2 regions of the Mesorhizobium sp. WSM4807 genome follow, and region 1 is predicted to be linked to the other one. Evidence: predicted binding sites of a transcription regulator. Region 1 holds the regulator's gene; the other holds the start of a gene.
The links. Region 1 encodes LexA, which represses DNA repair genes until DNA is damaged. Its sites were predicted from a motif close to TGTTCNNNNTGTGTTCNG; they were not measured.

Region 2: the regulator LexA is predicted to act here: its motif matches at 1,967-1,984, upstream of AC0L3N_RS15515 (ATP-dependent helicase).

What each region holds. Positions count from the first base shown of each region.
Region 1 covers NZ_JBVVQY010000024.1:18,458-22,096, forward strand. Annotated here, with positions in the region: gene AC0L3N_RS25355 (ComEC/Rec2 family competence protein) at 1-1,187, shown strand, start outside; gene lexA (transcriptional repressor LexA) at 1,181-1,918, opposite strand; gene AC0L3N_RS25365 (molybdopterin molybdotransferase MoeA) at 2,023-3,228, opposite strand; gene moaC (cyclic pyranopterin monophosphate synthase MoaC) at 3,231-3,639, opposite strand, start outside.
Region 2 covers NZ_JBVVQY010000010.1:107,808-111,446, reverse strand. Annotated here, with positions in the region: gene AC0L3N_RS15525 (EamA family transporter) at 1-720, shown strand, start outside; gene AC0L3N_RS15520 (dienelactone hydrolase family protein) at 818-1,723, opposite strand; gene AC0L3N_RS15515 (ATP-dependent helicase) at 2,025-3,639, shown strand, end outside.

The sequences.
Region 1 (3,639 bases):
ATCTGGCGATTTCGGCCATCGCCGTCATCGTCGTGTCGCCGCACGAGGTGGTCGGCCCAAGCTTCCAGATGTCCTTCGCCGCGACCGCTGCTCTCGTGGGCGCCTATGCCGGCTGGTCCGACTATCGTGCCGACAAGGCCACCGCGCCGCCACAGCGACGGTCAACGATCGCTTTCGTCACGCGAAAACTTGCCGCTGGGACAGGTACCATCGCAATGACCTCCATCATTGCCGGCAGCGCCACCGCACTCTTCGCCATCTGGCACTTCCAGCGCGTCTCGCCGCTCAGCCTGTTCGCCAATCTGGCCGTCATGCCGATCGTCACGGTCGTCATGTTCCTGGCCGTCGTTAGCGCCTTGGCAATGCCGTTCGGCCTCGACGGCCCTTTCCTATACATGATGGGCAAGGGGCTGACGGCCATGATTGCAATATCGGGATGGATCTCCGAGCGGTCGCCGGTCGATGCCGTCGGGCTGATCTCGTTGCAGTCGGTTCTGCTGGTGACGGCCGCCCTGGTCATCGCCACGATGGCAACGACATGGTTGCGGCTTGCGGCACTTCCCTTTGCGCTCGCCGGCCTGCTGACGATTTCCGAGACGCGCACTCCCGACGTGCTGATTTCGGAAGATGCGCATCTGGTGGCGCTGCCGATCGGCGGCGGCGAACTTGCCGTCAACCGGGTGCGCTCGAACGAATTCATCACCGACAACTGGAAACATGCGCTGGTTTCAGCGACCATTGTCGAGCCGGAGACATTCGAAAAAGGAGACGTGCGGTTCGACATCGTCGACCCGGCCGACCTGCCGCCGGGAGCGCCCTTCTACTGCACTGCCGGCCTGTGCCTCGCCCGGCACCAGTCCGGCGCGATCATCGCGCTCGCCGACGACCGCAAAACCGCACGGCCAGCCTGTGCCTTTGCGGATTTGATCGTCATCGATGATGCCACAGCCTATTATAATCCCTGCCGCAATCCGCTGGTTCTCGTCGTCACCAAACGGCAGCTCGCTCGCATGGGCAGTGCCGCCGTCTTTTTCGATCCGCTATCTGCGACGACGCGCGCAGAAATCCGTTTTGCCGTCAGACAGCCCTATAGGCCTTGGCATGAGCAGCGGAGATTTTCGCGCGAGGCGAGGGGCCTGCCGCCATACCGCAGGGCCGAGAAACCCAAAAAGCCTGCCGTTCAGTAACGCCGGATCAGTCCGACGAGCTTGCCTTGCACCTTGACCCGGTCCGGCCCGAAGATGCGCGTCTCGTAGGCCGGATTGGCGGCTTCCAGTGCGATCGAGGCACCTTTGCGGCGGAACCGCTTCAGCGTCGCTTCCTCGTCGTCGACCAAGGCGACGATGATCTCGCCAGGCTGGGCGGTGTCGGCGTTGCGGATGATGACCGTGTCGCCGTCGAAAATGCCGGCCTCGATCATCGAATCACCCTTGACCTCCAGCGCGTAGTGCGTGCCGCCGGTGATCATGTCCGGTGGTACCGAGATCGAATGCGTTTGGTGCTGGATGGCATCGATCGGCACACCGGCAGCGATGCGGCCCATCACCGGTATGGAGATGGTGGCAACGACGTCGTCGTCATTGCCGGCCGCGGGCATGCGCGAAGGCGCCGGCTTGATCTGTCGTCCGAGGCTGCCCTGCCCAAGGCTGCCCTGAATGACGCTTGGCGAGAATTTGCGCGCCGCATTGAGGCCGGGCGCGATCGAATCGGGCAGGCGCAGCACCTCCAGCGCGCGGGCGCGGTTGGGCAGGCGGCGAATGAAACCGCGCTCCTCCAGTGCAGTGATCAGCCGATGGATCCCCGACTTCGAGGCGAGGTCGAGCGCTTCCTTCATCTCGTCGAACGAGGGCGGAATGCCGCTTTCCTTCAGCCGCTCGTGGATGAACATCAGCAGTTCATGTTGTTTGCGTGTCAGCATCGCGACCCCCAACAGAATCAGAAAAACAAACCCAGAACAAACACTATCTGTTCCAGTTGTGTTCCGCAACCGTTTAAAATTTAATGAATGTGTTGACGTTTTGTTCAGCGTAGCATCAGCACGCTGCACGCGGCGCCCGTCGCGGCTGGGGGAGCGAACGGCTCGCGCACGATCAGCCCGTTGGCGTCGGCCAGCATTTTGAGCATCGAGGAATCCTGGATGCCGAACGGGGTCGCCAGCAGCGTGCCGGCTTCTTCGCTCACCACGGCGCGTACATAGTCCTGCCTGAGATCGTTGGCCGGCATGGCGGCGCCGAGCCGCGCCTGACGCATGTCCTGCCGGAAGGCGCGGCCGCCGAGCCGCGCAAGCAGCGGCGTCAGAAAGAGCTGCGTGCAGACCAGGCTCGCCACCGGATTGCCAGGCAGGCCGATGCAGCGGATGTCACCCAGCCGCCCGAACATCAGCGGCTTGCCGGGCCGCATGGCGATTTTCCAGAAATCGAGCGTCATGCCTTCACCGGTCAGCACGTCATGGACCAGGTCATGGTCGCCGACCGAGGCGCCGCCCAGCGTGACGATGACGTCGGCGCCTGCGTCGACCGCTTGTTTCACCAGCGTGGCGATCGCCTCCTTGCGGTCGGGGGCGATGCCGAGATCGAGCGCGCTGGCGCCGACCGAGCGGGCCGCGGCGGCGACGCCATAGGCATTGGACGAGATGATCTGGTCGGGGCCAAGGTCGCTGCCCGGCGGCAGCAATTCGTCGCCGGTGGCGATGATGGCGACCAACGGCCGTTTCACCACGCTGACCTGCGGGTGGTTGGCCGACGCCGCCAGCGACAATGCCGCCGGATCAAGCGGGCGGCCTTTCTCCAGCAGGACGTCGCCCTTCGAGAAATCGAGCCCGAGGCGGCGGATGTTGCGGCCTTCAACCGTCGACGCGGTCACTTCGATGCTGCCGCCGCCGAGGTCGCGGACATTCTCCTGGATGACGATGGTGTCCGCGCCTGCAGGAAGCGGCGCGCCGGTGAAGATGCGCACGGCCTGCGCCGGGCCGACTGTTCCGGCAAAGCCGCGTCCGGCCGGCGCCATGCCGATCACCGAAAGTCTTGCGGGCACGGACGCGACATCCTCGGCCCGCACGGCATAGCCGTCCATGGCGGACGCGTTGAACGGCGGCTGGGTGCGGAGCGCCAGGAGCGGCGCCGCCAGCACGCGGTCGGCGGCGTCCATCAGGGCGACGCTTTCAGCCTGCAAGGGCGCAGCATCCTCAAGCAGGCGCTCGAGCGCCTCGGCGACCGGAAGCAGTGCCATTATTAGCCTGCCCCCTTGGCATCCGCCTTGTAGTCGCCGGATTTGCCGCCGGTCTTTTCCGCCAGCCTGATGCCCGAGATCACCATGGCGCGGTCGACCGCCTTGGCCATGTCATAGATGGTCAGGCAGGCGACCGAGACGGCGGTCAGCGCTTCCATCTCGACGCCGGTCTTACCGGTGACGCGGGCCAGCGCCGTGACCTTCAGGCCTGGCAGCGTCGCGTCCGGTTCGATGTCAATGGATACCTTGGTCAACAGCAGCGGATGGCAGAGCGGGATCAGCTCATGCGTCCTCTTGGCCGCCATGATGCCGGCGATGCGCGCCGTGCCCAGCACGTCGCCCTTCTTGGCATCGCCGTCGAGAATCATCTTCAGCGTTTCGGGCCGCATCGAGACAAGACCTTCGGCGATT
Region 2 (3,639 bases), on a different contig from region 1:
ATCGTCACGGCCGCCCTGGTCTTCGCGCCGCTGTCCCGGCCCTGGACGGTCTTCGCCCGCGCCGACCGGCCGACACGACTGCTGCTTCTCGCTTTTGGCGCTTGCCTCGGCGTGATGAATTGCGCCTTCTACCTGGCACTCGACCGTTTGCCGATCTCGCTGGTCGCGGCGATCGAATTCGTCGGCACCATCGGCGTCGCGCTGGTAGGCGTCAGAAGCCCGCGCAATCTCGCAGCCCTTGCCGTCGCCGTCATCGGCACCTTGCTGCTGATCGATGTCAAATGGTCAAGCGACCCGATCGGCCTGTTCTGGGCCTTCCTGAACGGCGCGCTGTTCGTCGGCTATATCGTGCTTGGCCATCGCGTTGCCCGCGCCGGCGCTGGCGACGGCATCGCCGGCCTGGGTGCCGCGATGGCGGTCGCCTGTCTCATCGTGCTGCCGATCGGCTTCACCGATGCGCTGCCGGCCTTCTCGGCGCCGCCACTGCTCATCGCCGCCATCGGCGTCGGCATATGCTCCTCGGTCATCCCTTATATCTGCGACCAGATTGCCATGTCGCGGCTGCCGCGATCGAGCTTCGCGCTGATGCTGTCGTTGCTGCCGGTCACCGCCACGCTGATCGGCGTCATCGTGCTCCGCCAGATACCCAGCCCTACCAATTGCCTCGGCATCGCGCTGGTGGTGGCCGGTGTCGCTTTCCACAAACCGGCGCGTGACTAGAGCATCGGACCCAAAAGTGGCAGCCGGTTTTGGGAAAATCCGATGCTCAAACCAAAACATGGAGCGGCGGCACGGTTCGACCTGAGAGTCCGCCGCTCTATGCCAGCTTCTCCCTGAGGAAGGCGCTCGTCCGTCCCCAGGCGAGGTCCGCCGCGTTCTTGTCGTAGCGGGCCGCGGACGTGTCATTGTTGAAGGCATGATTGGCACCTTCATAGACATAGATCGTGTACTCGACCTCGGCTGCATCGAGCTCCTTCCTGAAGGCGTCGATGCCGGCATTGATGCGGGTGTCGAGCCCGGCGTAATGCAGCAGCAACGCCGCCTTGATCTTCGGCACATCCTCGGCCTTCGGCTGCATGCCGTAATAGGCGACAGCGGCGGCCAGATCCGGCGCGTTGGCAGCCAATGTGTTCACCGTGCCGCCGCCCCAGCAGAAGCCGACCGCGCCGACCTTGCCGTTGCCATCCGCGTATCCCTTGAGGAAAGCGACCGTTGCGACCGCATTGGCGATGGTCTGCGCCGGATCGAGTTTGGAAAACTGCTCACGCGCCTTGTCTTCGTCGGCCGGCGTGCCGCCGAGCGGCGACAGGAAGTCCGGGGCAAGCGCCACAAATCCTTCCAGCGCCACGCGCCGCGCCACATCGCGTATATGCGGGTTGAGCCCCCTGTTCTCATGCACGACGATGACGGTGCCGAGCTTGCCGGACTGGCCGGCCGGCTTGACCAGATAGCCCTTCATCTCGCCACCGCTGCCGGGATAGCTGATGTCCTCGCCGGTCACGCGTGAATCGTCCTCGGCAATGATCGCTGCCCGGGCCGAATTCGCAGCCAGCAGCGGCGCGATTGCGGCCGCCGCCGCACCTGATCCGGCAAGCCTGGTCAACTGTTCCATGAAGCGCCGCCGGTCGAGCGTCAGATGCGTGTATTCGTCATAGGCGTCGATCATCGCCTGGGTAATGGCGGGTGTCGTGACGGCTGGGCTGGCAGGTCTAGGTTTCGTCATAGCGCTCTCCTCAGCTTCGGGAAGTACTTCCGCCGCGCAACATAGGGTGGAAGCCCGCATGGTCCAGTCACGGATCAGTGAGGCGCTGCTGACGCAAGCCCAGGTCCGCCAGACCGGCGGCTGGTCCAGGATGACACCCTTCGACTGGTGCGCTGTCCCACTTTCTCCGGCCCGCCATGGCTGTCAAGCAGGCCGGCGCTATAGGTGGTGTTCTACCGGATTTGTAACTCCCCCGCCTGGATTGAGAACAAAACGGAGACACTTCTGGCCTTTCGCTGCCGAATCACTACATTCGGGGACAATGTCCGGCTTTTCGGAAGACATGCCCTTTTTTGACGAACCGAATGCGCGGCCCACGGCCCCGTCCGGCATCGCCGCGCGCGCCATGGCTGCCCGCAGCGGCCACAACAATGCACCCGACTATCTGAAGGGGCTCAACCCCGAGCAGCGGCTGGCGGTGGAAACCACCGAAGGCCCGGTTCTGGTGCTGGCCGGCGCCGGCACCGGCAAGACACGCGTCTTGACCACCCGCATCGCTCACATCCTTGAGACCAAGAGGGCCGAGCCTTGGCAGATCCTCGCCGTCACCTTTACCAACAAGGCCGCGCGCGAAATGAAGCAGCGCATTGGCCTGCTGGTCGGCCATCAGATAGAGGGCATGCCGTGGCTCGGCACCTTCCACTCGATTGGCGTGAAGCTGCTGCGCCGCCACGCCGAGCTTGCCGGACTCAAATCCGACTTCACCATTCTCGACACCGACGACGTCGTGCGCCTGATCAAGCAGCTCATCCAGGCCGAAGGGCTGGACGACAAGCGCTGGCCGGCCAAGCAGTTCGCCCAGATGATCGACGGCTGGAAGAACAAGGGGCTTGGCCCCGCCGACATTGCCGAGGGCGACGCCCGCGCCTTCGCCAACGGCAAGGGCCGCGAGCTCTACAAAGCCTATCAGGAGCGGCTGAAGACGCTGAACGCCTGCGACTTCGGCGACCTCCTGTGCCACCCGATCCGCATCTTCCGCGCCAATCCGGACGTGCTGAAGGAATACCACAAGCGCTTCCGCTACATCCTCGTCGACGAGTACCAGGACACCAACACCGCCCAATACATGTGGCTGCGCCTGCTGGCCCAGCGGCCGCAATCCTCCCCCCTTGAGGGGGAGGTGCCCGCGAAGTGGGCGGAGGGGGTCGCCTCAGAAGGCACCGCCAGAGCGTCGAGCACTGCCGCACGGACCCCACCCGGCCGGGCTTTGCCCGGCCACCCTCCCCTCAAGGGGGAGGGAAACCCGCGCCCAGCCACCGTAAACATTTGCTGCGTCGGCGACGACGACCAGTCGATCTATGGCTGGCGCGGGGCCGAGGTCGACAACATCCTGCGCTTCGACAAGGATTTCCCCGGCGCCGCGATCATCCGGCTGGAGCGCAACTACCGCTCCACCGCGCACATCCTCGGCACCGCCTCCCATCTCATCGCCCACAATGAAGGCCGCTTCGGCAAGACGCTGTTCACCGAAAAGGTCGCCGAGGACGACGAGAAGGTGCATGTCCATGCCGCCTGGGATTCCGAGGAAGAGGCCCGCGCCGTTGGCGAAACCATCGAAGCCTACCAGCGGCAGAAGCACAATCTCAACGATATGGCCATTCTCGTCCGCGCCTCCTTCCAGATGCGCGAATTCGAGGATCGATTCGTCACCCTGGGGCTCAACTACCGCGTCATCGGCGGCCCGCGCTTTTATGAGCGCCTCGAAATCCGCGACGCCCTGGCCTTCTTCCGCGTCGTCGCGCAAGGGGCAGACGACCTCGCCTTCGAGCGCATCGTCAACGTGCCGAAGCGCGGGCTGGGCGAAGCCACCATCCGCCAGATCCACGACACCGCCAGGGCGCTTCGCATCCCGATGCTGGAGGCTGCGGAAAAACTCG